2 regions of the Robertmurraya mesotrionivorans genome follow, and region 2 is predicted to be linked to the other one. Evidence: a T-box and tRNA genes for the amino acid it is inferred to sense, from the RefSeq annotation. Region 2 holds a T-box; the other holds one or more tRNA genes.
What was found. A T-box is a leader RNA that pairs with one kind of tRNA and senses whether it is charged. The one in region 2 lies ahead of ACRX5O_RS01240 (valine--tRNA ligase), so its partner is inferred to be a tRNA-Val.

Region 1: it has a tRNA-Val gene. The T-box ahead of ACRX5O_RS01240 (valine--tRNA ligase) is inferred to sense a tRNA for this amino acid. The anticodon was not compared.

What each region holds. Positions count from the first base shown of each region.
Region 1 is NZ_JBPCCH010000007.1:69,692-86,095, reverse strand. Features, by position in the region: gene ACRX5O_RS13195 (ammonium transporter) at 1-424, opposite strand, end outside; gene ACRX5O_RS13190 (DUF1836 domain-containing protein) at 653-1,222, opposite strand; gene trhA (PAQR family membrane homeostasis protein TrhA) at 1,361-2,008, shown strand; gene ACRX5O_RS13180 (alpha-helical endospore appendage domain-containing protein) at 2,082-2,996, opposite strand; tRNA gene ACRX5O_RS13175 (tRNA-Val) at 3,317-3,389, opposite strand; gene ACRX5O_RS13170 (S8 family serine peptidase) at 3,620-4,885, shown strand; gene ACRX5O_RS13165 (helix-turn-helix domain-containing protein) at 5,034-6,251, shown strand; gene ACRX5O_RS13160 (hypothetical protein) at 6,261-6,392, shown strand; gene ACRX5O_RS13155 (Fur family transcriptional regulator) at 6,577-7,011, shown strand; partial or broken gene ACRX5O_RS13150 (YozQ family protein) at 7,254-7,412, shown strand; gene ACRX5O_RS13145 (hypothetical protein) at 7,517-7,738, shown strand; gene ACRX5O_RS13140 (TRAP transporter permease) at 7,753-9,705, opposite strand; gene ACRX5O_RS13135 (DUF1850 domain-containing protein) at 9,695-10,222, opposite strand; gene ACRX5O_RS13130 (TAXI family TRAP transporter solute-binding subunit) at 10,339-11,340, opposite strand; gene ACRX5O_RS13125 (alpha/beta hydrolase) at 11,600-12,322, shown strand; gene ACRX5O_RS13120 (YjcG family protein) at 12,438-12,950, shown strand; gene ACRX5O_RS13115 (GNAT family N-acetyltransferase) at 12,957-13,379, shown strand; gene ACRX5O_RS13110 (hypothetical protein) at 13,409-13,681, opposite strand; gene ACRX5O_RS13105 (UvrD-helicase domain-containing protein) at 13,814-16,102, shown strand; gene spoVIF (sporulation-specific transcription regulator SpoVIF) at 16,155-16,404, opposite strand, start outside.
Region 2 is NZ_JBPCCH010000001.1:240,197-256,600, reverse strand. Features, by position in the region: gene ACRX5O_RS01245 (bifunctional folylpolyglutamate synthase/dihydrofolate synthase) at 1-1,059, opposite strand, end outside; gene ACRX5O_RS01240 (valine--tRNA ligase) at 1,121-3,766, opposite strand; T-box leader at 3,810-4,044, opposite strand; gene ACRX5O_RS01235 (YszA family small membrane protein) at 4,229-4,420, shown strand; gene ysxE (spore coat protein YsxE) at 4,429-5,478, opposite strand; gene spoVID (stage VI sporulation protein D) at 5,545-6,684, opposite strand; gene hemL (glutamate-1-semialdehyde 2,1-aminomutase) at 6,830-8,116, opposite strand; gene hemB (porphobilinogen synthase) at 8,141-9,118, opposite strand; gene ACRX5O_RS01210 (uroporphyrinogen-III synthase) at 9,115-9,900, opposite strand; gene hemC (hydroxymethylbilane synthase) at 9,897-10,832, opposite strand; gene ACRX5O_RS01200 (cytochrome C assembly family protein) at 10,856-11,689, opposite strand; gene hemA (glutamyl-tRNA reductase) at 11,704-13,050, opposite strand; gene ACRX5O_RS01190 (LiaI-LiaF-like domain-containing protein) at 13,303-13,788, shown strand; gene yihA (ribosome biogenesis GTP-binding protein YihA/YsxC) at 13,833-14,414, opposite strand; gene lon (endopeptidase La) at 14,411-16,404, opposite strand, start outside.

The DNA of each region.
Region 1 (16,404 bases), on a different contig from region 2:
TCCAATGAGCAACGACCGGATAAACTAATGCTGAGAACAATACTGTAAAGATTAAATATACGGATAATTTTGCACGTTCAGCAAACCCACCAAGAGCAATTGTTATGGCAATTCCTGCGAATGCTAATTGGAATAAGAAGAATACTGAGGAATTAAGTGCTAAATCTAATTCTGCTCCACCATAGAAAAAGTTTGAAGCACCAACGAAGAAGTTAGCATTGTCACCAAAAATAAATCCAAAACCGACTGCCCAGAATACTAATGAAGCTAAACCGAATGTAAAAATGGTTTTACCAGCAATATGACCAGCGTTCTTCATTCGAGTGGAACCTGCTTCTAGCATGATAAATCCACCGATCATGAAGATAACTAACACTGCTGATACCATTACCCATAGACTGTTCATTAAGTAGTTTACATCCATTTTTCTTTTCCCCCTAAATATTAGTTGTGTAACTTTACTTAACATTATAATGTCATAAAATATAACATCAGTTCGATTAAGTTTATTTTATACGATATCTATAAAGAGTCAATATTATTTACAAACATTCTGAAAATACCATGTTAGATAATCTAACAAACCCTATGTGTAACCCCTTTCTTTATGGTTTGACAACAAAAAACACCATCTTCCACAAGGAAAACGGTGTTATTTCGTGCTTATTTCATCAACGAGCTTTTCAGCTACTCTGCGATAATGATTGCTAATATTAATTAATGAGGCGATAAGGAGAACATTCTTTAAATAAAGATTCTCTTCTTCAGTGGTATCTTCCATTTCTTCAATCACATCTTTCCAGTGTGACTTTACCTCTTCGTTAAAAGATGTAACATTTTTCATGGTCAAATTTAGGTAGGATGTATAGAATTTCTCTAAATCAAGATTACCTGATTGGATACCGTCGTTCAAACCAACTAATGTTGTCTTAATATCATTAATAGACAAGCCACCCTTAAGCTGGAATATGAGACTAATTAGTATAAGGTGCTCCTTTGAATACTTCTTATTTTTTATCGGAATGAACAATTTATCCTTTGCGTAATTGTTTATCATTGTTTTCGTTAATAATTTCTCATCTTTATTTCTTTTCTTATGATTAAATTTCTGATCAAATAATTGAATAACTTGATCCATATATAAATCAATTGCCGGGATATCATCCATTGTAATTTGTTGCTGCAATCCTAGCTCGTCAATAAGCTCGTCAAGATGTTTCATAATACTCTCCTTTTTTCTTCTATATACATTTCAATTTTACTTCACAATTCTGCATAAGTAAATGTTGACTAGTTGTTGTAATGTGTATACTATAATAAGTAGTTATAAAAACTACATGTAAAAAAAGGAGAGAAGCACATGCTTTCTTATATTAGAGAACCTATCAATGGTCTTACCCATTTGGCAGGAGCCATTCTTTCGTTTATCGCCCTCTTAGCGTTGGTGATTAAAGCTTCCATTACAACGAGCTCCGCTTTAGCAATTACATCAGTTATCATTTTTGGGTTAAGTATGATATTGCTTTATTCAGCATCAGCCACCTACCACATGGTTGTTGCAAAAGATTCGGTCATTGCTTTTCTGCGTAGGCTTGATCACTCAATGATTTTTATTCTCATTGCAGGGACGTATACTCCTTTTTGTTTAATTAGTCTGAATGGATTAACCGGTTGGTTACTGTTTTCTATTATCGTATTTGCTGCTCTTTGTGGTGTGTTATTTAAAATGATTTGGTTTAATTGCCCGCGTTGGTTATCAACAGTCATTTATATTGTGATGGGTTGGATGGTAATCTTTGTCGCTTCTCCTCTTGCAGATATTTTGAGCAACTCTGGTTTATTTCTGCTTGTTTTAGGAGGAATTTTTTATACAATTGGCGGTATTATTTACGGAGCGAAACCTAAATTTCTTCAATCACGTTTTATGGGGTTCCATGAGATTTTTCATATTTTCATCATGCTCGGATCGACTGCTCACTTCCTATGTGTGTATATGTATGTACTATAAATTAAAAAACAAGTCCCCAATTAATCTATTAATTAGGGACTTGTTTTTTCACTTTCAATAAATAAGTTTCACATTAATCACAATCGGTAATTACTACTCCTAAAGGTACAGAGACACCATTAAACGTGTTGAAAACTCGTGTATTTGTTTCATTAAATAATTCTAAATCAATGATGTCGTTCGCATCGTCAACAAATAAAGAAAATGTGTACGTACCAGGATCAATTCCTTCGCTACCTGCCTGTACTTGACCTGAACCAGTAACAAACATTACATTTTCTTGTCCTTCGCCTGGGCAGTTAATTGTAAAAAATTCATCCGCAACAAAAGTAAATTCAACAAAAGGATCCATTCCGTCAGTACTAGTAAAGGTAAACGTGAAATTTGTACCCTCAAGAGTACAGGAAGGGCAAATATTACTACTTGTTGATACATCACCTACTCTATTTTGTTGCTGGACCTGTACCGTTTGCCCCTCAGTCGAAAATCCAAAATCTGTTCTGCAATCACAAGGTGCTGAAGTAGTAGTGGTCGTTGTATCAGTCGTTGTGGTCGTTGTATCAGTTGTAGTGGTCGTTGTATCAGTCGTTGTATCAGTCGTTGTATCAGTCGTTGTTGTGGTGGTTGTTGTTGTTGTGGTGGTGGTTGTGGTTGTAGTTGATGTAGAAAGAAAATCGAGAATATTTTCGAATTTAAATTGAAGTAACATTTCTTTTTTAATGATAGTTTGCAACATTCTTTCCACTTCACGATTTACTTGTAATAACTCAGCAAGGCTTCCAGCAACAATATTCGGATTTACTAGATTTCCTTGATCATCCACAAGAGTACCGATTGCTCCCTGAAGCTTCTCAGCTTCAGTATTAATTAGGTGCGCTAAACCAAGCTCTTCAAATGCAATCGAAGCAAGAAGTAAGAGAATTACTTGTTCAGAATCAAGACCATCGATTGGATTAATACCTTCAGGAGGGATATTCGGAAAAGACATATTAAGATATACAACTCCTTTTCAATTTAATGTAACAATAATAAATTATTCAAGTTCCCGTAGTTTGTATAGACACTTATAGGTGTATATGACAATTTTAATAAATGTTCTTCCTTCTCTATACTTAATTTATTCCATCCTTGTAATATGGTTTGGACTTGTTTCATGTCAAACACACATTTTTCAAGCGTTTTAATATAACTTTTAAGCTTCGTCATTTTTTGAAAAACTTGTTGTTATGAATCTATTTATAGCGTGAAAAAGACCACGACCAATATAAAAAACACCCAATTGCTTAAAACAATTGGGTGTTTATATAATGACCTGTGAGGGACTTGAACCCCCGACCCCCACCCTGTCAAGGTGATGCTCTCCCAGCTGAGCTAACAGATCTCTTATAAAGTACATATTTTATTATACTTGATTTAAGAGAATTGTCAATATCATCCCTCATTTAACAGAAGTCTTTAATTTTCTTTTAAAATCCATTGCCACTCTGCTTTTCCACAAAATTTTCCCAACTTTCTTACTCTATAAGTCTATTGATTTTGTTTGAAAATAATTACTATACTTACCTTACAACCTCTTAAGGTTGAACCTTTAAGTCGGGAAGGAGTTCATACATGAAAAAAAGAACTTTAGGATCTGTGCTTATTAGCGCAGCAATGGGACTATCATTATTTGCAAGCGGTGCACTAGGTGCCCAGCAGGAAAGTGCTTCAAAGGATACTTATCGAGTGTACATCCAAGGACCTCAGAGCGAAAAGGTGAAAGCAAAACAAACGTACGGATCGCGCTGGGACTTTGAAAATGACGGGTTTACAACAACAGTAAACGAAAGTCAGTACAACGCTTTACTTAAAAACAAGAATCTTACTATTGAATTGGTTGAAGAGGTAAGCCTCGAAGATCGTACAGAAGCAAAAGCAAAGCCAGGAGTATCTGCACAAGCTCTTCCAAGTGACCAAACTCCTTGGGGAATTCAAGCAATCTATAATGATAGCTCTGTTCAAACAACATCCGGTGGTGCAGGAATTAAAGTTGCCGTTTTAGATACCGGTGTATACACAAGCCATATTGACTTAGCAGGTTCAGCTGAACAGTGTAAAGATTTTACACAAACAAAATCTCCTCTTGTTAACGGCTCTTGTAATGATAGAAACGGTCATGGAACCCATGTCGCTGGTACAGTATTAGCTCATGGTGGTAGTGACGGACTAGGAATTTATGGAGTGGCTCCTGAAGCTGACCTTTGGGCTTATAAGGTACTAAACGACCGTGGTTCAGGCTATTCCGATGACATTGCTGGAGCTATTCGACACGCAGCAGACGAGGCAACAAGAACAGGTTCAAAGGTTATTATCTCCATGTCCCTTGGTTCAAGCTCAAAAGATACCATGATTGCAACCGCAGTTGATTATGCTTACAGCAAAGGTTTATTGGTGGTTGCAGCTGCCGGCAATAGCGGTTCTGCAAGCAACACGATTGGTTACCCAGGTGCATTAGTAAATGCCGTTGCGGTGGCTGCGCTTGAAAACGTTCAACAAAATGGAACTTACCGTGTCGCTGATTTTTCATCAAGAGGCAATCCGAATACTGATGCTGATTTCGTTATTCAAGAGCGTGATGTTGAAGTATCAGCACCTGGTGCAGCAATAGAATCTACTTGGTATAACGGTGGATATAACACAATTAGTGGGACATCAATGGCTACTCCACATGTTTCTGGTTTAGCGGCGAAAATATGGGGGGCCAATCCTTCACTCTCACATACACAGCTTAGAAGTGAACTACAAAATCGTGCAAAATCGTACGATATTAACGGCGGAATTGGTGCGGCAGCTGGAGACGACTATGCTTCAGGATTTGGATTCCCTCGCGTAAGATAAAGCCAGGAAAAAAAACCATTCAGAATTCTCTGGATGGTTTTTTTACGTTCGAAATATCGTCCTTTTTTCCTGTATTCAAAAATATCTGAAAAATAGGTTTACATTTATGGTAACGGTGATAAAGTATAAGCATTAGGAGGTGATTTCGTTGCAATTTGGACCTTTAATTAAGTATTATCGGACTCAAAAAGGGCTTACCCAAAAGGAGCTTGCTAATGGAATTTGTTCCGTTTCCCATTTAAGCAAAATTGAAAATAACGGAAAGGAAGCAAATGATGAAACCATTTCTCTCCTGCTCGATCGATTACATATCAGCATAAATCGGGCCGAGGAACAGGAAAAAATTATCTGTGACTTATTAAATCGATTAAATGAAAAGATTTATTTTTACCAAAAAAACGAGGTTGAAGATATTATCAACCAGTTGAAGGATTATGACGCAATTATTCCGTTTACCTCTTACCTACATACATATGAGCTGTATAAGATGCGTTACCTATTGTTTCTCGGTAATGTAGATCAAGCTGACCACCAAAAGGAAATTCTTAATAAACTAAAGAAATCATTTTCCCAACATGAAATCTATTTATTTCATTATTGTATTACGGTACTGTATATATTAAAGGGACAATTTGAACAAGCGGATCAACAGTTTGACTCATTATTTCAAATCAGTCATGACTCTTCTTCGGGCGAATTCCTATATTATCGTTCAATGGTAAAGGCAGCCTTACAGCAATCCGGTCACGCCATTCACTTTGCAAAAGCAGCCCTCCAGTCCTATATGAATGAGCATAATTTTATTCGAATCCTTCATTGCTTAATGCTGTTAGGAATTAACTACACTCACTCTGGAATCTTCGAAGAAGCAAAAAGCTGTTTTCACCATTTAGAAAGAAATGCAACATTATTAAACGAAACGAATCTCCTACCACAAATTTATCATAATATCGGGCTTCTTTATAAAAAGCTTGAAGACCACGATAAAGCAATGTTGTATTTAAATAAAAGTCTTTCCTTACAATTATCACCTACCACACATTGTCTCGTCACACAGTACGTTAAAGGTCAAGTTGCTTTTAAGATGCATTTACATCAAGTTGCAAAAGAAGCCTTTACTATTACATTCACTCTCTCAGAAACTCTAAATAATAAAAAGTATTCCATTCTATCAAAATATTACCTCCTTGCATTGGAGAATCAATCAAAGTCAATCCAATACGTCATTTTAACCGTTATTCCATATTTAGAAAGCTCAAACGAAAATAAAGATGACTTACTCATGTTTTATCAATTACTTTCCAAGCATTATCATTCAACTGGTATGTTTGAGAAAGCAATATATTATTTGAATAAAACCATTTAGGAGGATATTATGAAAAAATTAATCTATTCCTTTGTTGTCATCGCTTTTATTCTTACATCTTCAACAGGTGCTACCTATGTTCTTTCAAGTTCTGATGCTCCACAGGGCCACCCAATTTTACCTCCAGTGAAAGAAGCATAAAAGTACGGCGGTCTGAGAAAATTCAGACCGCCGTTTTTTATATTCTATAAACAACTAAATAAAATAGATATTAATTTAAAATAATTATAAAAAAGTATTGATTTTCGAATGAGAAGTGTTATCATAATTATGTACTCTACTCGAACTTTCCAACTTTCTAATCTTCTAATAAAGAGGTTCTTTTATGAATAATGAATTTGATTTCGATAAACTTATCCCTTTTTTAAAAGAACGCGGACTACGGATTACACCACAAAGAATGCTAATATTAAGAACGATTGCATCCATCAAAGGTCATCCAACTGTAGATGACATACATTCACAACTCCCCTCTATTAGTATTGCAACCATCTACAATAACGTAAAAATGTTTGTGAAATTAAAAATATTAAATGAATTGCCCTATGGTAATGGTTTAAGCAAATATGAATTTCAAATGGAAGAACATTATCATGTGATATGTCATATATGTGGAATAATTGAAGATTTTAAATATCCACTATTAAGAGAAGTGGAAGATGTAGCTAACAAGTTAACTAAGTTTCGTGTTCATTCTCATCAGCTCGAGCTTTATGGAGTATGTAAAAATTGTAGTGAAAACAAAGAAGTTACTAATTAAAAAAGAAGGCGATTATTATGCATAACAGTGTATGCCCTAAGTGTCAAACTCCCATTAAATATTTGAAGCATAGTGTGATTTGTAAATGTGGAAGTAAGTTTAAAATCAGAAAAAATTAACCATTCCTTAAAACTGCAAAATATGTGCAGTTTTTTTATTTTTTAGTTTGTATGCCCTTCTCCCTTTTATCAAAAAATAGGTATGTATGTTGATGGAAAATGATGAAAGGCGGGAATGGAATGAAAAAAAACAACTCATCAAAAATTGCTGGTAAAACATTTGAGCCCTCTGATTACAACAGTGAAAACCAACTCGAAATGGGATTAGCCCAAACACATGAACAAGCAAGTGATGGTTATTACGAAGGGACGATCGACCAAGAACTAGAAAAGAATGACTGATTCAAAAAAGTGTGGATTTTTTTCCACACTTTTTTTCATTTATTGAATAAAGAACATTTGTTCGTATATAATAGGAATATCAACCTTAATTGTGAGGGATGCATATGCAGAGGGCTTTACTAAAAGCATTAAAAGAGGAGCAACCTATACAGATCATCTATCTTTCCGACAAACAAAAAATTACTCAACGAACAATCATTGTAAATGAAATCAATCCACATACGATCCGCGCTTATTGCTTTTTACGAAAGCAAAAGAGATTGTTTAAAATTAATAATATATTGTCTGTTTTCCCAATAAAACAAAAAGAGCCTAACATTGGCTAGGCTCTTTCAATAAATTACTTACCTATAGCTGTTGATGGCTCAGGTCGTTTTATGAATAATTGAAGTGCAACTAAAACGGCAAATGTCACCAAGCCAATGATGTCAGTAACCCCTTCTGGATAGATAAGAAGAATTCCACCAACAATACCAACAATTCGTTCCCACCAGAACAGCTTTCTCATCCAATATCCGATAACCCCCGCACCTATCGCCATCATACCTGCAAGTGCAGAGAAGATGACCCAGATAAGGTACGACCATGTTGTATCTATCATTAACAACTCTGGCGATAAAACAAACATATATGGAATGATAAATGCTGCAATGGCCAACTTCGCTGATTGTACACCTGTACGAATCGGCTCGCCTCCAGAAACACCCGCTGCTGCAAAAGCTGCTAATGCAACTGGAGGTGTAATGTCAGCAATGATTCCGAAATAAAACACAAATAAATGTGCCGACAAATCAGGTACACCAAGCAATATGATTGCTGGTGCAGCAATTGTAGACGTAATAACATAGTTAGCTGTTGTTGGTGATCCCATTCCTAGCACAATCGCTGCGAGCATGGTTAACATTAATGTTGGAATTAACGCTCCACCAGCAAGATCTAATAACCCATTAGCAAGCTTTAATCCAAGTCCTGTCTTTGTAACAACACCCACAATAATACCAGCAGCAGCAGTTGCCGCTGCCACTCCAAGCGCTGTTCTTGCACCATCAACAAGTGCTTCAATAATCCCTCTAATACCTACACGTGTTTCTTTATTAATAGCTCCTACAATAATTGCTACAAGGATGGAAAATAGTGCAGCTCTTGTTACTGTCATACCAGATGTCATTAACACAATAACTGCGATAATCGGTGTTAATAAATAGAACTTTTTAAGCACCTCTTTACGATTAGGCATTTCCTCATCTTTTAAGCCTCTTAGTCCAAGTCGCTTGGCTTCAAAGTGAGTCATAATCCATATTCCAGCAAAATATAATAAAGCTGGAATGGCAGCTGCTTTCGCAATCTCCCAATACGTTATTCCACCAATAAATTCTACCATTAAGAATGCAGCAGCACCCATGATTGGTGGCATTAATTGCCCACCTGTTGACGCCGCTGCCTCTACTGCACCAGCAAAGTCCTTTTTATAACCAAGTTTTTTCATCATAGGGATTGTAAATGAACCAGAGGTAACAACGTTAGCAACTGAGCTCCCACTAATTGTCCCTTGTAAAGCACTTGAGAAAATAGCCACCTTTGCAGGCCCACCAACTCTTTTTCCGGCAATTGATACTGCCAAGTCATTGAAATACTGCCCAACACCTGTTTTCACAAGGAAGGCACCAAAGAGTAAAAATAAGAAGATATACGTTGAAGAAACTCCTAAAGGTGTACCCAGGATTCCTTCTGTTGTATAGAACATCGTTTGAACAAGTCGTTCAAGTGATAGCCCTCGATGAGCTAAGAAGCTCGGCATATATGGTCCGTATACAGCATATGCAAGAAAAAGTCCTGCAATAATTGTTATTGGTAACCCCACTGCCCTTCTTGTTGCTTCAAGCACAAGAATAATGGCAAGAAGTCCAATATAGAAGTCCATATCAGTTAACATACCAACTCGTAATACCAACTCATCGATCATGAGAGGCCAATAGGCACCCACTGCAACTGAAGCTATTGCTAGTAATACATCATACCAAGCAACTTTATTTTTTTTCCCTTTCGTTTTTCTAGCAGGAAAAAGTAGAAATATAAGAGCTAGTGCAAATCCTAAATGAATAGAACGTTGCAATTGAGCAGTTAGAATACCAAAAATACCTGTATAAAGTTGAAATAATGAAAATGATAATAATCCGAGAAATACAATCCAACCAAATATTCCTGTTAGCTTTCTCGAACCAGCTTCCGGATCATATTTTTCTAAAAGCTCTTCTTGCTGTTCTTGTGACAGAGATTCGAATTTATCCGTCAATGAGATTCACTCCTTTCCATTGTTGATAAAGGTTCATCTTAGTTACCTTTATTCTTACCCAAGTACCTGGCTGTATATATTCGTTTAAAGGGTACTCTTTGTTTCCATATATTACTGTATGATTAGCACGAATCTTTCCAGTTCTTAAATCAAAGTATGGAAAAATTCGATTCATATTTTTTATATAATACTTTCCATTCTTTTGCTTAAAAACTTCACCTTTTGATGCATTTTCCGGCATCCCAATGGAAAAATCAGAGTATTCGAGTTCAAACTGCTTAATTTCTCCATTGCTATTAACTTGATAACTCTCAATTACGTCTGATAGGTGAATCGAGTGTGTATATTTTATTTTAAATTCCGGATGGTCACCGAGTGGAATATACACAAGAACCTTACCGGTGTTCTCTAACTGAAAAGTTAAAGCTTTTTTGTATGGAATAATTGATAAACAAATGATGAGTAACATACTGAGGAATAAACTTAGAAAGGACTTGCTTTTAATCACTTTCCCCATGGTAACACGTCCATTTTCTAATACATATTTATCTCTAAAAAGCGAAAATTGACCGACCAAAATAACCTTAATTGGTTATAAAAGCCGGCCGGTCACATTTTCACCAAACTACTTTATTATTCAGCTTTAATACCTTTTTCATCATAATACTTCTGCGCACCTGGATGGATGTCAATTCCTACACCATTTACAGCATTTTCAGCTGAGATCAATTTACCTTTGGCATGTGTCACTTTATCCAGGTTTTCAAAGATAGCCTTCGTAATATCATATACAACATCTTCAGAAAGGTCTGAACGAACAACTAACATTGCTTGAACAGCAACAGTTGCCACTTTATCAGTTAGTCCGTACGTACCAGCAGGAACTTCGTCCTCAACATAGTATGGATATGCTTCAATTAATTCTGCAATTTTATCAGCAGCAATTGGTACAATCACAATATCTTCTGTTGCAGATAACCCTTCCACTGCTCCTGTTGGTGTTCCAGCAGTAACGAATGCAGCATCAATTGTTCCATCTTGAATACCTGCAGTAGACTCATCAAATGATAGATCTTGCTTCTCGATATCATCAAATGATAAACCGTGGACCTCTAAAATTTGTTCTGCATTAGCAGCTGTACCTGAACCAGGAGCTCCTACAGAAACTTTTTTCCCTTTTAGGTCTTCAACAGAGCTGATACCTGACTTTGCAGTAGTAACAATTTGAATTGTTTCTGGATATAATGTTCCAATTGCTTGAACATTATCAACTGCATTTCCTTCAAACATTAATTTTCCGTCTTTAGCATATGAAGCAATATCAGTTTGTGAAAAGGCAATTTCTGCGTCACCAGCTTTAAGTGTGGTCATGTTCTCAGCAGAAGCACCTGATGTTTCAGCGTTTGTTTCAATACCAGTTGCATCCGAAATAATCGATGCAAATGATCCACCTAATGGATAGTATGTACCACCAGTCCCACCTGTTACGATACTAATGAACTTTGGTTTTTCAGCACCTGAATCACCGCTATCCTCAGCACCATTTCCCTCGTCATTGTTTGCTCCACAAGCAGCAAGCACAAGTGACAGTACCAACATCAGAACGGTTGAGAGAAGAAAACGTTTCTTTTTCAATGGAATTCCCCCTTTTATAAATTTCCAGTTTTTCGTATCAATTTTATCATAATCCTTCATCAGTTTGTCAAACAATTTGGTACAACTAGCATATCTGCTACAACTTTTCTATGATTCATTCTAATACACTCTATTTATTTATGTAATTTCTATACAGTATTTATACACAAGATAAAATAAATTTATTTACATACAATATTTGTGATAGAATTTTTAGTAGTACCTTTATATTCCAGTTAGGGGGAAATACTAAGTGAATATCCTAAAAGGAACGATCCAAGACTTATTATTTTACAGTTACGAACTTAAAGAAGAGATAAGCCTTTTGGTATATAAACCAGCCAATTTTTCACCTTTATATAAGTACCATCTCCTTGTTACAGCTGATGGGAAGGATTATTTCCAATTAGGTAGAATGGCAAGGCTTTGTGATGATCTACTTTCTGAAAGAGAAATAGAAAATCTTATTGTTGTTGGAGTTCCTTATCTTACGATTGAAGATCGCAGGGAAAAATATCATCCGACAGGTAATAAGCATGAAGCTTACATCCGCTTTTTGGCCCATGAGCTTATACCATTTTTGGATCAAAAGTTTCCAACCTTCCAAATGGGAATGGGACGGGCATTAATTGGTGATTCCTTAGGGGCTACTATTTCTCTACTCGCCGCTATAAAATATCCAAACACATTTGGAAAGGTCATTCTTCAATCCCCTTACATTAACAATAGCGTCTTTGAAAAAGTGGTTAATGAAAACACAACTAGCCTTCTCTCTATTTACCATAGCATTGGACAAAACGAGACGGCCGTAAAAATGACAAACGATAAGGTTTATGATTTTCTAACACCTAACCGAGAACTGAACAAATACTTAAAAAATCATTCTCTTTCCTATGTTTATAACGAATTTGATGGAGATCATACCTGGACATATTGGCAAGGAGACTTGAGAACGTCCCTAAAAGCGATGTTTGGCTCATAATACAAAGGGTATTTCGGACCATGTATGGGTATAATTATATAAATGATTTTGAAAATTTGTTATAATAATTAATATTCAACTCTTCTATATTACATAGCTTATCGGAGGTCATAAAATGAAATTTGGAATTGTTATTTTCCCTGGAAAAACACTTCAAGATTTAGCTAATTCTTACAGAAAGCGCTATGATCCTCATTATTCACTCATCCCACCACATATCACATTAAAAGCGCCATTTGAAGCTAGCGAGGATGAGGCAAAAACATTAGCTAACAAACTTGAAGATATCGCAAAAAGATTTTCTCCTTTACATATTCACATACCGAAATTTAGTTCTTTTCATCCCGTAAACAATGTTATTTATTATAAAGTAGAACCTTCTACCGAGATTACGGATCTTCATGAGGCGATTGATGCCCTTGGGTATGGAGAGGCTACAGAATATTCCTTTGTTCCTCATATAACGTTAGGACAAAGATTATCAGATGATGAGCATTCGGATGTTTTCGGATCATTAAAAATGCAGAAGATGAATCACGATGAATACGTTGATCGTTTCCATCTTTTATATCAATTAGAAAATGGCTCATGGACTGTTTTTGAGACATTCAGGCTTGGAAAGGAATAGATATTAGTGAATGTAGAAATCGTTACAACAAAAGAACAGCTCGAGGATGCCTTTAGTGTTCGAAGATTGGTATTTGTTGAAGAACAACAAGTACCGGAGGAAGAAGAGATTGACCAGTACGACGATGAATGCACTCACTTCGTACTTTATGATCAGGAAATGCCTATAGGTGCTGGTCGCTTTCGAAATTTAGATGGGATCGGAAAAGTGGAACGAATCTGTGTACTGTCTGGGACCAGAGGTACCGGAGCTGGAAAACTGATAATGGATAAAATTGAACAATATGCCAAACAAAATAAATATTCTGCATTAAAATTAAACGCTCAAACACAAGCCATTCCATTTTACAGTAAATTAGGATATGAAGTCATATCTGAAGAGTTTATGGATGCTGGTATTCCACATCGAACAATGAAGAAATATATATAAAAAAAATGCCTCATTAGTTGAGGCATTTTTTATATGCTTATGTCAAAGTATTTTCCTTTTCCTGTAATCTCATATATATGTGCTAACGCATCATTTGAAGGTTTTACTACTTTTCTTTCGTCTCTTTGAATCAATTTCTTAGAAAAAGAGGATTGCTGGTGCTGATTCCCCTCTGAAGTTCCACTTTTTATCGGAATCACTCTATTTACCGATTCATATTTATATGGATCTCTTGATGCTATTAAGTTTCTCTCTATATACTGATTTGATTGAAAATTAACTACTGGAGCAATATAGCCCATCTTCTTCACCTCTTTCATAAATCTCCCATGAGCTTTTGGAAAAATAAAACTTTTATTTTTTCTTCTTTATGTAGGAGTAATTGTTTTGTTATGATAGAGTTCGATTGAGTTTTTGATTTTAAGGGGTTAATTATGAAAATTGCTATGAAAAATAATGAAAAAGTTAATTTGGACATTTTAGATAGAGAGAACTATCAATTTGTATATGATGAAGCTAAAAAGGGAAAACTTCATTGTCCCATTTGTAAAGAACAGGTTCGTCTGTATTTAGGAATACAAGAGGAGCCCTATTTTTATCATATGCTACGGAAGCACTCAGATTGTAAAGATTTAGAGAGTGAATCCGCTGAAATGGGTAATGAACCTATCGAATATGTTGAACGAAATGGCTTCAAAATACCAGTAACACGTATGATTGTATCTCCAGCCAAACATCATACGTTTCAGCCATCAATACGTGTAAAAGCTTCTCCCTCCTTTCAACCAACCGTTCGGCAAGAATCAAACATAACCTCACATTATATAAAAAGATTATTCAACAACGGTTTCCAACTTGATGATCAACAAATAAAGGCAGTTACAACGGTAAACGGTTCTGTCCTAGTTGTTGCTGGTGCTGGTAGTGGTAAGACGAGAGTGTTGACTACAAGAGCTGCATATATGCTTTATGAGCTAAAAATAGATCCGAAATCAATTATGCTTGTTACGTTTACAGCGAAAGCAGCCACTGAAATGAAAGAAAGGCTTAACCAATATCCTCTCCTTTCACCTACAGACATCAATAGGCTGTTAACTGGTACATTTCATAGTATTTTTTATAGAATACTAGCTTACCATGAGCCAGAAAGATGGCATCCTTCTAAACTGATAAAAAAGGATTGGCAAAAGGACCAAATATTTAGAGAAGGTGGAAAAACAATTTCTCTTGATGAGAAGGAGTTTGCATACGATTTAGCTCTACAACAAATTGGATACTGGAAAAATACCTTTCTTCTTCCACAGGATGTACAAACAGCTAGTCGGTGGGAGGAGCAAGTATTGCATTTATATAAATATTATGAAACTGAAAAGGAAAAGAAGAACCTTTTTGACTTTGATGATATGCTCATCGGCTGCTATAAATATTTAACCGCTCATCCTGATGTTTTAGAAATGTACCAAAATCGGTTTCAATACTTTTTAATTGATGAGTTTCAAGATATTAACAAAGTTCAATATGAGCTGATTAAATTGCTATCTCGGAAAACTGAAAACTTATTTGCCGTAGGAGATGACGATCAATCTATTTATGCATTTCGAGGTAGTGACCCTAATTACCTTCTATCTTTTGAAAAAGATTTTCCAAATAGTAAAATGATTATCCTAAACGAAAATTACCGTTCCTCACATGAGATTATTTCAACTGCTAATCGGATCATTGAAAAGAATACAGCTCGGAGAAAAAAAACCATGCAAGCTCAATATCAACATTCTCTTTCACCTTTGTTGTTTTATCCTTTTGATGAAGAAGAGGAAGCAACCATGATTGTTCAGGATATAAATGAAAAACTACAAAACGGTTATGTTCCAAATGATATCGCCATTTTATACCGAACGAATACCGGGAGCCGAGCAGTTTTTGAAAGACTGGCAACAACTAGCTTTCCTTTTCGAATAGATCTGGATTCCGAGAACTTTTATGAACGTTATTTAGTAAAATCCATGTTGTCCTTTCTACGTCTAATTATTAATGAGGATGACCAGCACGCTATCAGTCAGATACTCCCGGTTCTCTTTATTAGACAATCCGTTATGACTGACTTAAAAGCAAACAGCATTTTGAATGATTGCTCCTTGCTCGAATGCTTATCCAATATTACAACCGGACATGCTTTTCAAGAAAGAAAGCTAAAAAAGCTATTACCATCCATTAGAAGCTTGAAAGGACGCACGCCGCTAGAGTGCATTGAATTCATTGAAAAGGAAGTAGGATTTGGGGAATATCTAAAAAAGCGCGGCAATGAAGGAAATAGTCTTGAAAAAGGCTCTGACGATATTCGGGATTTGAAGGTCGCAGCTAAAAACTTCCAAACAATCATCGACTTCCTAGACCACACGAAGCATATGAGTGCTATGAATAAAGAAATAAAACAACTTAGTAAACAGCTTGAACAGGCAATTACCCTTAGCACCATTCATCGAGCAAAGGGATTAGAATACCGAGTCGTGTATATTCTTGATGTTGTTGATGGAGGAATCCCCCACGACTACGCACTAGACTCCTTGAGGAATGGTGAGTCGGCACCAATTGAAGAAGAACGTCGTCTACTATATGTAGCTATTACTCGCGCTCGAGAAGAATGCTATATAGCGATACCGCATAAGAGAAGAGGCAAAAACGCTAAGCCCTCTAGATTTTTGACTCCCATCCTTCCTAAATAAAACAGTAAAAAGAAGAGAGAAGCTTCCAATTTCGGGAGCTTCTCTTTTTAAATTATTTTTTATTAATCATTTTAGATAACGTATTAAAATCAAGCTGTTTTCCATCAGCAACGATAGAAGAAACGATTTTATCTTCCATTTCCTTTGTGACTGGTTTGTTTGCAATTTGAGATACACGTTTGATTACATTGCGAACTGTTTTTTCATCTTTAAAGTTTGCATTTTGTAATGAACCAGCCAGTTCAAGAATGTCTTTCATATTAACGCCCGTTTTCTTTTCAACATTTTTGAAAAATTGATTA
Region 2 (16,404 bases):
TCCATCTAGCTTTTTATCTCTTAACGCCGCAAAAACGATGTGGATTTCCTTATCATGGTAGCGTTTTTTCGCTTCACGGACCAATGTGTGAATTCCCTCTTCGTTATGAGCTCCATCAATAACAACCGTCGGGTCGTTACTTACCACTTCAAATCTCCCTGGCCAATAGGCTTTTTTTATACCCTTTCTAATAGACGTGGAATCAATTACAAATTGATTCGTATCATTTAATAGATGAGCGGCCATAATTGCTAAGGACGCATTTTCTATTTGATGTTTACCTATCATTGTCGTTTGAATAGAAGACCAGTTTTTATCAGCCATCTTCCAATCAAACTCTTCCCCATTTGAAAATGACTGATGGTTCATAACATGAAAGTCTTCCCCTAATACCAAACAATCTGCATTCTCTTTCGATGCTTTCTTTTTTATTACTTGTAACGCTTCTGTTTGGTGAACAGCTGTAATAATGGGTACACGTGGCTTAATAATACCAGCTTTTTCAAATGCGATTTTCTCATGGGTATCACCTAAGATGGCAGTATGGTCAAGACCAATACTTGTAATAATCGACAGAAGAGGATTTATAATATTTGTTGAGTCAAACCGTCCACCTAGGCCGACCTCATATAGTACGATATCAACCGAGCTCAACTGACCAAAATAATAGAGCGACATAGCTGTTATGACCTCAAACTCCGTTGGTCCCCCTAGTTCCGTTTGCTCAAGTTCATCACTCAAAGGTTTAATTATATTGACTAAACGCACAATATCATCATTAGATATAGGCTTTCCATTCACACTAATTCGTTCGTTAAATTGCTCAAAATACGGGGAAGTAAAGGTGCCAACCGTATATCCCTGCTCTTCTAAAATGGATCTTAAAAATGTAACAGTCGAACCTTTTCCGTTCGTCCCCCCGATATGTACGGAGTGAAAATGTTTCTCTGGATGACCAAGCCTGTCCATCATCCATTCCATTCTTGTAAGCCCCGGCTTGATTCCGAGCCTTAATCTAGCATGAATCCATGCCACTGCTTCTTCATAAGTAAAAAACATGATGGTTCACCTTTCATAATAGAGTGAGGACGAATCCATTTTAGATTCGTCCTACTAAATATTACAGTCCTTTTAATTCATTTAAACGCGTTTCTACTAGCGTTCGTTTTTCCATGTAGTCTTTCTCTTTTGCACGCTCTTCATTAATTACTTTCTCAGGCGCCTTCTTCACAAAGCCTTCATTGCTGAGTTTCTTTTGAACACGTTCTACCTCTTGGGTAAGCTTTGCGTATTCCTTTCCTAGTCGAGCAATTTCTTCCTCTATATTTAGCAGTCCAGCTAGTGGAAGAATAATTTCTGCTCCTGTTACAACAGCTGTCATCGCCTTCTCTGGCTCATCAACTACCGTTCCAATGACTAATTCTTCAGGATTACAGAAACGCTCAATATACGCACGGTTCTTTTCCAACACAGCAGAGATATTGTCGTCTTTACCCTTTACAATCATGTTAATCTTTTTGCTTAGCGGAGTATTTACTTCTGCACGGATATTTCGAACAGAACGGATAATCTCAACCAATAGCTTCATATCGGAAGCAGCTTGATGATCAGTTAACTCCTCATTTACTACAGGCCATGGTGCAACCGTAATTGACTCTCCTTTATGAGGAAGGTTCTGCCAAATTTCCTCTGTAATAAACGGCATGAATGGGTGTAGAAGTCTCATCGTTTGATCAAGAACATAAGCTAATATAGATCTTGTTGTTAACTTTGCTGCTTCATCCTCACCATAAAGTGGAAGCTTCGCCATTTCGATATACCAATCACAGAAGTCATCCCAAATGAAATTGTATAGAACACGACCAACCTCACCAAATTCATATCGATCTGATAGTCTTGTTACGGTTTCAATGGTTTCATTCAGTCTAGTTAAAATCCATTTATCCGCTACAGACTTTTCACCACTTAAGTCAATTTGTTCATACGTTAATCCGTCCATATTCATTAACGCAAAGCGTGAGGCATTCCAGATTTTATTAGCAAAGTTCCAAGTTGCTTCTACCTTTTCCGTGCTATAACGTAAATCTTGCCCTGGAGAGCTTCCTGTTGATAAGAAATAACGCAATGAGTCTGCGCCATACTTATCAATTACTTCCATCGGATCAACACCGTTTCCAAGTGACTTACTCATTTTACGCCCTTCAGCATCTCGAACAAGTCCGTGGATAAGGACATCCTTAAATGGACGTTCTCCTGTGAATTCCAAGCCTTGGAAGATCATTCTTGATACCCAGAAAAAGATGATATCGTAACCAGTTACAAGACAATCGGTTGGATAGTAACGCTTGTAATCACTTGATTCGATATCTGGCCAGCCCATGGTCGAAAACGGCCAAAGAGCAGAACTGAACCATGTATCTAATACGTCCTTATCCTGTTCCCAGTTTTCAATATCTGCAGGAGGCTCATGATCAACATGTACCTCTCCTGTTTGTTTGTGATACCACGCTGGAATACGGTGGCCCCACCAAAGCTGACGAGAAATACACCAGTCACGAATGTTTTCCATCCAGCGCAGGTACGTGTTCTCAAATCGGTCAGGAACAAAATTCACTTTTTCTTCTTTCTTTTGTAAGGCGATTGCTTCATCTGCTAAAGGTTGCATTTTAACGAACCACTGTGTTGATAAATATGGCTCAACTACTGCACCACTTCTTTCTGAGTGCCCAACTGAGTGCATATGCTCTTCAATTTTAAATAATACGTCATCTGCTTGAAGATCCTTAACGATTTGCTTACGACACTCGAAGCGGTCCAGCCCTTGGTACTTACCGGCATTCGCATTCATCGTGCCATCTTCGTTCATTACTAGTACGCGTTCAAGATTATGTCTATTTCCAATTTCAAAGTCATTCGGGTCATGTGCCGGAGTTATTTTCACTGCGCCTGAACCAAATTCCATATCTACGTAGTCGTCACCAACGATTGGGATCTCACGACCAACAATCGGCAAAATAACTGTCTTCCCAATCAAGTCCTTATATCTATCATCCTCAGGGTGAACAGCAACTGCCGTGTCTCCAAGCATGGTTTCTGGTCTTGTAGTTGCCACTTCAATGAATCCTGAGCCGTCACTTAAAGGATACTTCATATGATAGAAAGCACCTTGAACATCCTTATAAATAACTTCAATATCAGAAAGCGCTGTTTTTGTTGCTGGATCCCAGTTGATTATATACTCTCCTCGATAGATAAGTCCCTTTTTATATAATGAAACGAAAACCTCTCTTACTGCTTTCGACAATCCTTCATCCAGCGTAAAACGCTCTCTGCTGTAGTCAAGACCTAGACCCAGCTTTGACCACTGCTCACGTATATGACTCGCATACTCTTCTTTCCACTTCCAAGTTTCTTCCACAAATGCCTCACGACCAAGATCATATCGGCTTTTTCCTTCGGCACGGAGCTTTTCTTCCACCTTTGCTTGTGTTGCAATACCAGCATGGTCCATTCCTGGCAACCACAATACATCATACCCTTGCATACGTTTCATTCTCGTAAGAATATCTTGCAAGGTGGTATCCCAAGCATGCCCTAAGTGTAGCTTTCCTGTTACGTTTGGTGGCGGAATAACGATTGTATATGGCTCTTTCTCTTGGTCATTAAGTGCTTGAAAGTATTTTCCCTTTAGCCACCATTCGTATCGACCACGTTCAATCGTATTTGGGTCGTATTTGGTTGGCATTGTTAATTCATTTGTTTCCATTTTGTTCCCTCCTAAGCTAAATACAAAAAAACTCCAATCGTCTAAAAAGGACGAATGGAGTTTGCTTCGCGGTACCACCTTTTTTCCAATCAATAAATAAACCATGATTGGCTCTTAAAATAGATAACGGACTTCCCGTCTTTCACTACAAAGCATTGCTGTTCGTAAAAGATGCTCAAGGGCGACCTTCAATTGGAACGCTTAGAAAACCTTTCAGACACGAGTTTTCCTCTCTTAAAGCGAGTAACCAACCTACTCTTCCCTTTCAAAGCAGATTTCTGTATTCAATTATGTAAGACTAAAGATATGAACCTTCATTTTATACTCCATATACTACATAAAAAAGTACGTTAACGTCAATAAGGATACCCATATTTTTTTATAACCATACATAGAGTAATGGAAGAAGCATTTTTTTACTAGCCTCTATGGTATTACATTATGAACTTAGGAGGGATTGGTGTGAAAAGAAGGTATAATCCTTATACATTGCCACCATGGTTAAGGACTGTGAGAGGAGTATGCAGACAATTCATTATCCCTTTTTGTATCTTTCAAGGAATTCGAACCATCTTTCTTCCAACAACATTTGATGTATTGTTTCTAGCCATACTCATTGCTCTAGCTATTGCATTTCACTTTGAATTTATTTAGGGAGCCCATTAACTTTGGGCTCCCTCGTTACTTTGAGCTGCCGCTGCAGCTTGTTTTTTTTGTCTTTCAATTTCCTCTATACGCATGACGACGTATTCAGAATTTTTTAATAACCAAAATTGTTTCTGCAGGCTTTGAACAAACTTTCTTTCATTTCTTTCTTTTGATTTATAATACTCTTCCACCACCCTTAACACAGGACCGGGATGAGCAAAATAAGCTAATAATAAGAGCATTTCGTCATCTTTTAATGGAAAGTACTTTAAATACACATATAACCAGTCTATACAGTCATCACAACGCTTTGGAAAGGTATTTAACAGTCTTGATAAAAAAGGTAAAATATCATGAATGGCAGCTCCTTCTCTGCTACCTTCAAGATTAATAAAATATCCATATCCTCTATCATCATAGAGAAAATGCTCAGAAGAGATCTTACCATGAACCAAGACCGCTCTGGCCTTCGTTTCTTCCTTTGTTAGCTCGAACCATTCTTTTAGCTTGTTTTTGGAATACGTTAGTGCTTGACGAATGTCATTGTAATACAAGCAAAACAAAAGTTCGGTAGGGGACATATATTGTTTTCCTTCACATGCTTCAATATAGCCTTCAATAAATTCTGTCTCTTTTTCCCAAAGTGATGAAAGAGAAGTATAATGTTCTTCTTTTTCTTGAGGATCAATGGTCACTTCATGAAGCGACAATGTATGAAGCCTTGCTAGCTCCCGGAAAAGCTGTTGATTTCTTTCATTCCTGTTTTCTTTTTCCTCATTTGGTAACCATGGCATCAAGTAATATAACGCTTGATTATGCAAAACCGCATAGCGTCCATCAACCGTTGGATAAACAGGGACAATACGGTTGTATCCTTTCTGATATAGATATTGGATATGTCTAATAAAATCCGTTCCGTGTTTAGGAGCTATCTTTTTTAGAGCAAATACTCCTTTATCACTATAAATACGAAAGATTTTCCCAAATCTCTCAATAAATTGTGGCTTAACTCCGTAATTTTTTAACACCGGCTCCATTTGCTGCAAATAATTAACATTCGACAAGGAGGCTCAACCCTTCCATTAAAAACAACAAGGGCAGGAGTTGTCACCTGCCCAATGGTTGTTCTTCTATTTATGAGCAATAGGAATAGGTATATAAAGAACTTGCCCTTCGTATATATCTTGATTTAACTCAAGATGGTTTACCTTAAGTAATTGTTGTACAGGTACTTCGTAACGTGCCGCTAATTGTTCAACCGTTTCTCCGCTTTGAACGATGGCTACACGAAGTTTTGTTAAGTCTTCCGTCTCCTCTTTTCGAGCAAAAAACTCGGTTAAAGACATCCCCTTTTTTGAAGATTTCTTTTTCTTAATCTTAGGCTGAGGAGGTGAAGAAGAAGATTCTACTTCTGCTTCTGGTTGGAGTTCTGTCACTGATTGTGGCGGAAGTTCGGCTTCTGGTAAAGGCTGAAGCTCAACCTCTGGTGCCTCCTCAACGACTTCTTCTACAACCTCTTGGGGTCCTTCACTTCGAGCTGCTGAAAAAGTAATTTCAGGCTCTTTCGCTTCGTTTACAGGAAGTTGTGGTGCTTCAAAAAGTTCAACCGCTTTATTTATTGAAACCACTTTTTCCTCTGTATCATCTGCTGATTTTCTCGCTTCCACAGCGAATGGTTCATACTCATGTTCCAAAATCGTTGGTTCCTCTTGTTCTTCTGTACGAAGCTCATGAGACCCTTCAACATTTTCTTCTACCTCATCAACGGTTGCTTCTCGGTAAGCAACCTCAAGTTGAACTTCTTCCACTTCTGCTTCTTCATGTGCCGGTTTATGCTGCTGATCTCCATAAAGACCCGTAATCGTTAAATCGGCAGTTAGCTTCATACAGCTTCTTTCTTGAAAAAGATAATCAAAGCTTTCCACTTCAACATGGATGTCATCAATGCTTTGGATACGGTTATTAGGAATGGTTATATCTACCGGAAAACGGTGTGAAAACTCATAGAGTCCCTCTTCCCTCTCCTCCACATGATGAACGAACTTCGGAGCAGTAAACAAATCCTCCTCTTCGTTAGAACCATCATTGTAACGCTGATATTCCCCTGTTAATTCTAATGCACCTTGAATGGTGACATATTGTTCGTTTTCATGAATCGTAATATTTGGGTCAAGTGAAATAGAAACTAACTCCTCTACTTCCTGTCCCTTTTGAAACCACACCGATTCTTCTAATGAAAATCGCAAGCACGACTCGTTACCTTGAGACAAAGCGACTCCTCCCTTCATATCCTATACGTTTAATCACTATGTCATTATCACTCTATGAACTAGTGAATATTTTTATGAATAAAAGTAATCGCTAAGAGCGTGTTTACATAAAAAAAGAGACCCATTAGAGTCTCTTTCCTTGTAATTATCTTAGCTTTGAAAAGGCCATTTCGATGGCTTCGATTGTTTTTTCGATATCCTCGTTACTATGAGCTGTTGAAAGGAACATTCCTTCAAATTGAGAAGGTGGTAAGAATACACCCTGATTCGCCATTTCTTGATAATAAGTAGCGAAATAATCAAGATTTGAAGTTTTGGCTTGTTCGTAGTTTGTAACAGCTTCGTTTGTAAAGAAAAATCCGACCATCGATCCCACACGGTTGATGGTGTGAGGAATATCGTGTTTTTGTGCTGCTGCTCTTATTCCCTCTTCAAGCAATGCTGCTTTACGCGCAAACTCCTCATAATGATCTGGTGTAAGCTGGCTTAGTGTTTCTAATCCTGCTGTCATGGCAAGAGGATTACCAGAAAGCGTTCCAGCCTGGTATATTGGGCCACTTGGTGCGATTTGCTCCATGATTTCTGCTCTTCCTCCGTAGGCTCCAACAGGTAGCCCACCACCAATAACTTTTCCAAGACATGTTAAATCAGGAGTAATTCCAAAATATCCTTGCGCACAGTTGTATCCAACTCTAAACCCTGTCATTACTTCATCAAATATTAAAAGTGCTCCATATTGCGTAGTAATATCTCTAAGCCCCTCTAAAAATCCTGGTTGCGGTAAAACAACTCCCATATTTCCTGCAACAGGCTCTACTATGATTCCAGCAATATCATCGCCGAATTGCTCAAATGCATAGCGAACACTTTCCAAATCATTATACGGAACCGTAATCGTATTTTTTGCGACCCCTTCTGGAACACCAGGGCTATCAGGAAGACCTAAAGTTGCCACACCAGATCCTGCTTTGATTAACAGAGAATCACCGTGACCATGGTAACAACCTTCAAATTTTAAGATTTTATTTCTCCCTGTATATCCACGAGCTAAGCGCAAAGCACTCATGGTTGCTTCCGTTCCTGAAGAAACCATACGAACGATTTCAATAGACGGCACTCTTTCTTTTACTAATTTAGCTAGTTTCGTTTCAATCAAACTAGGAGCACCAAAGCTTGTACCAAGTTCTGCCACCTTTTTAATCGCTTCAACGACACGGTCATTTGCATGACCCAAGATTAATGGTCCCCAAGACAATACATAGTCAATATATTCGTTTCCATCTATATCATAAATTTTCGAGCCTTTTCCTCTCTCCATAAAAATCGGATCCATTTTCACCGATTTAAACGCACGAACAGGACTGTTTACTCCACCAGGCATAAGTGTTTTTGCTTCAGTAAAAGCTTCAATAGATTTAGAATAAGAGCGCATAAGTACCCCTCGTTTCATCAAGTATTAGTTTTCTTTTAACCATCTTGCTGCATCTTTGGCATGGTAAGTGATAATAAGGTCAGCACCTGCTCTTTTCATACCGGTTAGCATTTCCATTACAATATTTTTTTCATCAATCCACCCGTTTTGAGCCGCAGCTTTAACCATTGAATACTCTCCACTCACATTATAGACAACTACAGGCAGGTGAAAATTATTTTTTATATCACGTACAATATCCAAGTATGGCATTCCAGGCTTCACAATAAGGAAGTCTGCTCCTTCCTGAACATCTGAACTTGCTTCTCTTAAGCCTTCCATTCGATTGGCTGGATCCATTTGATAAGTTTTACGGTCTCCAAATTGAGGTGTGCTCTCAGCCGCTTCACGAAATGGTCCATAAAAAGAAGAAGCATATTTCACAGCGTAAGACATAATAGGGATATCCTCAAAGCCTGCCTCATCTAAGCCTGCTCTTATGGCCGCAACAAATCCGTCCATCATATTTGAAGGAGCTATAATATCCGCTCCTGCTTTTGCTTGGCTAACTGCTGTATCCGCTAATAATTTCAGTGATGGATCATTTAATACTTTACCATCTTCGATCACTCCACAGTGCCCATGACTAGTGTATTCACATAAGCATGTGTCCGCAATAACAACGATATCAGGATGCTGTTCTTTTATGACTCGAGTCGCTTCCTGTACAATTCCATGATCATGAAAAGCACCCGTACCGCACTCATCTTTTTCATTTGGGATTCCAAATAAAAGGACGGACGTAATCCCAAGTGCTACAACTTCATCCATTTCAATTTTTAATTGATCCAATGATAGTTGAAAAACTCCTGGCATAGATTGAATGGCATTTTTTATATTTTCACCTTCTACTACAAAAATTGGATATACCAAATCTTCAAGGTGTAAGTGGTTTTCACGAACCATTGTGCGTAATGTTGCTGAAGATCGTAAACGACGGTGACGAGAAAATGATTGATTCATTTGTTCTCCCTCTTTCCTATTATTTTCATAATACTTTGTAGCATATGATCAATTGTGTACGTATTTGGCATGGCGTCCACGCGTAAACCTAGAGCATTAGCCCGTTGAAGAGTAACAGGCCCAATACACATGAACAGGCAATGATCAATAGTCGATAATAAATTCATTTCTTTCACAACAGCCATAAAATGATCAACTGTCGAAGGGCTAGTAAAACTTATGATATCTAACTGCTTTTCTGTTAGCGCCTTCACTAATGCGTCCCGACTGCTGTCAGGAAAAAACGTTTCATAAATGACTAGTTCATCCACATGGGCTCCCTTTTTTTCAAGGGTGGTAGAAATAAGTTCCCTAGCTAAGTTTCCTTTAGGAATTAGAACATTCGTCCCTTTGCTAATATTCGGTGAGAATTCTTCAACAAATGCTTCAGCCACATATTCTTTTGGCTTAAAGTCAACTGTTACCCCTTTTCTCACTAAGGCTTCCTCCGTTTTTTCACCAATAACAGCAATCTGTATGTGATCGAGGGCGGTCGGGTTTATGTTGAAAGCAAAGAATGTTTCTACAGTCACATTACTAGTAAAAATAATCCAATCATATTTATGTAGTTTTTTATGCAGGAGGATAGCCAGATTGGCAGAAGCAACTGGTCGAAAGGAAATAAGAGGGATTTCCACTGGAATCCCCCCATATTTCTTGACTAAATCTGAAAATGGTTTTGCATGCTTTTTTCCTCTAGGAACAAGAACCTTCATTCCGTTGAGAGAGTATTCATCACTCATTCACTATCAAGCTCCACTTTCACCGCGTCAATTAACGCTTTACCTCCGTTAGAAATCAGCGCATCTGCCACTTGCTCCCCTAGCTTTTCAGGATCTTGTCCACTTGCTGATTCCTTTAAGATGGTTTTTCCATCTGGAGTTGCGACAAGCCCTGTAAGAGAGATATCACCGTTCTCTTCAACTTTTGCATACCCTGCAATCGGGACCTGACAGCCGCCTTCCATCTTTTGAAGAAATGCTCTCTCGGCTGTCACTGCTTGTTTGGTTTTCACACAAGTAAAACGAGATAATAAGTTAAGTAGCTGTTCATCACTTTCTCGGCACTCTATCGATAATGCACCTTGACCAACTGCTGGGATACATACTTCATCATCAATAAACTCTGATACTACCTCACTTGCCCACCCCATTCTGGAAAGGCCAGCAGCAGCTAGTATGATTGCGTCATATTCTCCCGTTTCTAATTTGGCTAATCGTGTATCAATATTTCCTCGTATCCACTTTATTTCAAGGTCTGGTCTAATCGCAAGCAGCTGTGCACTGCGACGAAGACTGCTTGTGCCAACGACAGAACCAGGCTTTAATTCATTAATAGGCGTGTGATTTTTAGAGATTAGCGCATCTCGATGATCCTCACGAAATGGAATACAACCAATCACTAAACCTTCCGGCAGGACAGCTGGCATGTCTTTCATACTATGTACCGCCATATCTATTTCCTCATCAAGCATTGCCTGCTCAATTTCCTTAACAAATAACCCTTTTCCACCAACTTTAGATAAAGTTACATCTAGGATTTTATCCCCCTTCGTAACAATCTCTTTTACCTCAAATTCAAAGGATGGGTCTAATTTCTTCAACTGGTCAATGACCCAGTTTGTTTGTGTAAGTGCAAGCTTACTTCTTCTGGAGCCAACTATAATTTTCCGCATGTAAACCTCCTATGTATGTATCCTTAAGTGTACCAAAAGTGGAAGGATGATAAGTTGCCTATTAAAAAGAAATTGATCAAAACAATTAAGAATGAAGCAATATTCCAAAGAGCCAATGACCTTCCATACAGCTCCTTACTAACACGTAAGTATAAATAAATGCTATATGCAATCAGTACACCGAAAGAGCCAATGACCTTTGCATCTAACCAAAACATCTCAGGAATTTTTAAGTATGCCCATTGAATTCCTAATATGACTGCTAGCATTAGCATAGGCACACCAATGACATTTAAAACATATGACATATGCTCAAGTTTAGATAAATCAGTAATTCTTAACAGCCTAGCTCCCCACTTCTTTTTCTTTAGTAAGTTGTACTGAATCAAATAAAGAAAAGAGAAAACAAAAGAAAGGGAAAAAGCTCCATAAGAAAGAATCGCAAGTGTTATATGAATCAACAAAAGCTCCGAGATGAGCTGCTCGGCCATCACGTGAGATTCAAATTGTACTGGTGCAAACGTATGGATAGCTAGAATAATAAACCCTAAAACATTTGTAAAAAACACAATGAAATCAACACGAAGTAAACGATTGATTCCTAATGATAAAGTAATTAACACCCATGCATAAAAATAGAGCCCTTCAAATATGGTAAGCACCGGGAAACGGCCGGTTTTTAACATGTACAAAAATAAAAACATCGTTTGAAGTAACCACACAAATGCAAGTAACCAGAAGGCAACACGATTTGCCTTCCGGTTATGATGTAAGAAATCAATAAAATATAAGAGCACGCTCAAAGCATACAGGACAACGGTCAGCTCATGCAGCCTCGTCATATAGTAGTCAAACATTCGCTTCTCCTCTTTTATGATTGAAAGGAAGGCTGTGGGTTTGTTACAACCACTCGATTTGGCTCCGCTTCTCTCAGAACTTGTTGCTCTTTTACAAGTTCATCAATATTAAAGATTTTCACAAACAAATCTAACGCTTGTTCTGAATCTTTTCGAGCGGCTAATTCCTTTGCTTGAAGAATTGGATCCTTTAGCATTTGATTAATAATACTTTTCGTATGTTTATTTAATACTTTAAAATCACGTTCAGACAGATGAGGAAGCTTTCGTTCTAAGCTCTTCATTGTCCCGGACTGAATCGTAAGTGCTTTTTCACGTAAAGCAGAAATAATAGGGACAACCCCTAGTAAATTTAGCCATTGTTTAAAGTCAACAATTTCTTCTTCAATCATCATCATAATTTGTGCAGCTGCACGCTTTCGTTCTTGAAGGTTCGCTTCAACGATTCCCTCCAAATCATCTATATCATATAAGAAGACACTCTCAAGCTCAGCTAATGCTGGGTCCAAGTCACGTGGAACCGCAATATCAACCATGAATAAAGGCTTTCCTTTACGCATCTTTTCTACTTGAGTCATCATATCCTTTGTAATAACAAATTCTTTTGCACCTGTTGAACTTATTAAAATATCTGCATCAATTAAAGAACACTGAAGCTCTTCTAGTGTTTTAGCTTCACCTTCGAAACGTTCAGCTAAATTCTGAGCCTTTTCATACGTGCGATTAATAACAGTTACCTTGCTAGCTCCATTTGCATGTAGATGCTGTATGGCAAGTTCTCCCATCTTACCTGCACCAAGAATTAACACATGTTTTTTATTTAAGGAACCAAAGATTTTCTTCGCTAGTTCAACCGCTGCATAACTTACTGATACCGCATTCGCACCAATATCTGTCTCTGAATGTGCTTTTTTAGCTAAGGTTACTGCTTGCTTGAAAAGCTGGTTAAAAACCGTACCAACTGCTGCATTTTCCTGAGCTAATAAAAAGCTTGTACGAACTTGACCAAGAATTTGTGTCTCGCCTAATACCATTGAGTTCAAACCGCATGTTACACTAAATAAGTGTTCCATAGCACCGTCATGTTCGTATATAAATAAATATGGTGAAAATTCGCTTTGCTCAATCGAAAACCATTCTGAAAGAAATTCTTTTATATAATATCTGCCTGTGTGTAGTTGATCAACAACCGCATAGATTTCTGTTCGGTTACAAGTAGAGACAATCACATTCTCTAACACACTCTTTTTTTCTTTAAGAGCGTTCATTGCTTCCCCTAACTGCGAAGGGTTAAATGTCAAACGCTCACGAATTTCAACAGGGGCAGTTTTATAATTAAGACCGATCACTAATATATGCATACAGAAATACACCCCCCAGAATATTTGCATGTTTGTTAGTAGTAATTATACCATGTTCCATTTTTGTAGATTTAAATGAAATATGACCATATTTGAATAAAATGTGAACAAAAATTAATCAACTGTGATGCAAATATGCTATTATAATTAATTGGTAATCAATGCTTGCTCGTCATATTACGACAAGCCTCCATATGTACAGTAACAAAAATTAGAATGATTATCAAGTAATCCTTACTGGAAGTGGTGCTAATGAAAAATCAACGAATCTTTCCTGGAATCATCCTTATTGGTTTTGGTGTTTATTTCTTTTTACAACAGGCGAACATCGCTCTTTTTCAACAATTTTACACATGGCCAACATTGCTGGTCATCGTTGGAATCTCCTTTCTCTCTCAAGGGTATGGGGGAAAAGATTACGAAGCCATCCTGCCTGGTGTCATTCTTACAGGCTTTGGTCTTCATTTCCATATCATCAACCATTTTCAATTATGGCCAAATCATATTGGAACGTTTATCCTCATTATTGCCCTTGGATTCTTACTACGTTACCAAAAGGTCCGATCGGGACTCTTCCAAGGGATATTATTTCTTGTACTCGCACTATTGCTTTTATTTTACGATAAAATCACCGCATGGCTTGGTATCCTCGAAAACACGGTTTCGATTGCTTGGAAGTCTTGGCCGGTAGTGTTGGTGATAATTGGCTTTTACTTACTCTTTATCCGAAAAAAATAACTACCACAAAAAACCGTCAGACACTTTGTTCTGACGGTTTTACTCTACATATAGCTTTCAATGGTTGCCCACGCTTTATCTTTTCCTTCTCCTGTTTCAGAAGAAAACTGAATAATCGTATCATGCGGGTGTAATTCGAGCTTTTCTTTTGTGATTTTCAAATGCTGTGCTCTTTTTGTTTTAGAAATTTTATCAGCCTTTGTGGCAATCACGATGCATGGAATTTCGTAATGCTTTAAGAAATCATACATCATAATATCATCTGCCGTTGGAGGGTGACGTAAATCAACAATTAATAACACGGCCTTAAGCTGCTCTCTCATCGTTAAATACGTTTCAAGCATTTTCCCCCATGCTTCCCGTTCCTTTTTTGAAACCTTTGCATATCCATATCCTGGTACATCTACAAAATGAAGGACTTCATTAACGATATAAAAGTTCAGTGTTTGTGTTTTACCAGGCTTTGAAGAAATTCTTGCTAATCCTTTTCGATTGAGCATTTTGTTAATAAATGATGATTTCCCTACATTGGAGCGACCAGCTAAGGCAAATTCAGGAATTGGTTCAACTGGGTACTGATCTGGCTTAACTGCACTAATGACGATTTCAGAGCTTGTTACTTTCATCTATCGGCACCGCCAGTCAAAGCATGTTCTAACACTTGGTCAAGATGTGACACGAGAACAAACTGTAATTCTTCACGAACACTTTCAGGAATATCATCAATATCTCTTTCATTATCCTTTGGACAAATGATTTTAGTTAAACCCGCTCGATGAGCACTTAAAGATTTCTCCTTTAAGCCCCCAATTGGTAGTACTCGACCACGCAACGTAATTTCACCTGTCATACCAACTTCTTTACGGATGGCACGCCCTGTGAGAGCTGAGACCAATGCCGTTGCCATTGTAATTCCGGCGGAAGGCCCATCCTTCGGAACCGCTCCTTCTGGAACATGGATATGGATATCATTTTTCTCATGAAAGTCTGAATCAATTCCAAGTTCCTCTGCTTTTGAACGAATATAACTAAATGCTGCTTGAGCGGATTCCTTCATGACATCGCCAAGCTTCCCTGTAAGTATGAGCTTCCCTTTTCCCGGAGACAACGACACTTCAATTTGAAGGGTATCTCCACCGACAGTTGTATAAGCAAGACCAGTAGCCACGCCTACTTGATCCTCAAGTTCTGCTTGACCATAACGGAAAGTTGGCTTTCCTAAAAATTCGTCCACATTTTTTTCAGAAACGATGACTTTTTTCTTTTCACCTGAAACAATAATCTTAGCTGTTTTTCTGCAAATTGTCGCTAACTGTCGTTCTAGACTTCTTACTCCTGCTTCTCTAGTGTAGTAACGAACGATTTTTTGAATGCCATCTTCTCGAATTTGCAACTGAGCTTTCGTTAAACCATGCTCCTTTGTTTGCTTTGGAAGCAAGTGATCCTTTGCGATATGGATCTTTTCAAGCTCTGTGTACCCAGCTATCGTAATAATTTCCATCCGATCTCTAAGCGGACCAGGAATGGTTGACAAATTATTTGCAGTAGCAATAAACATTACTTTGGATAAGTCATATGTTTCCTCGATATAGTGGTCACTGAAGTTATGATTCTGTTCTGGATCAAGTACCTCAAGCATGGCTGCCGATGGATCACCACGGAAATCACTTGACATCTTATCGATTTCATCGAGTAGGAAGACAGGGTTGATCGTTCCTGCTTTTTTCATCCCTTGGATGATTCTACCAGGCATTGCCCCTACATACGTACGTCTGTGACCTCTAATTTCAGACTCATCTCTTACTCCACCAAGAGAAATTCTCACAAAATTTCTATTTAATGACGTCGCAATCGAACGGGCTAAGCTTGTTTTCCCAACCCCTGGAGGCCCTGCCAAACAAAGAATTGGCCCTTTCAATGAGTTAGTCATTTGCTGAACAGCTAAGTACTCAAGAACCCTTTCCTTCACTTTCTCTAGACCGTAGTGGTCAGTATTTAATACTTTTTCCGCCTTATGAATATCCAGGTCATCTTCCGTTGCCTTCGACCAAGGAATCGCTAAAAGCCATTCGATATAGTTACGAATAACGGCACTTTCTGCAGAGCTCGAAGGAACTTTTTCATATCTTTCTAGCTCCTTCATGGCTGTTACTTTTACATGCTCCGGCATGCCAGCTTGTTCGATTTTTTCAGTAAGATCGCTCACTTCTCCCGTCTTACCTTCTTTATCACCTAGTTCTTTTTGAATGGCCTTCATCTGTTCGCGCAAGTAATATTCCTTTTGTGTACGCTCCATAGATTTTTTTACTCTTTGGCCAATTTTTTTCTCTAGGTTCAATACTTCTTTTTCATTGTGAATGATGTCTACGATCTTTTGAATTCTTTCCTTCACATTGATTGTTTCTAGAATCTCCTGCTTTTCCTTTAGTTTTAAAGGAAGATGCGAGGAAATGATGTCAGCCATTCTACCCGGTTCCTCAATATCCGTGACAGTAGAGAAGGTTTCTGCCGAGATTTTCTTAGACATCTTTATGTACTGCTCAAAATAATCAAGCATCGTTCGCATTAATGCTTGTGATTCTGCATCTTTTTCAACTGGGTCCTCATATGTTTTTA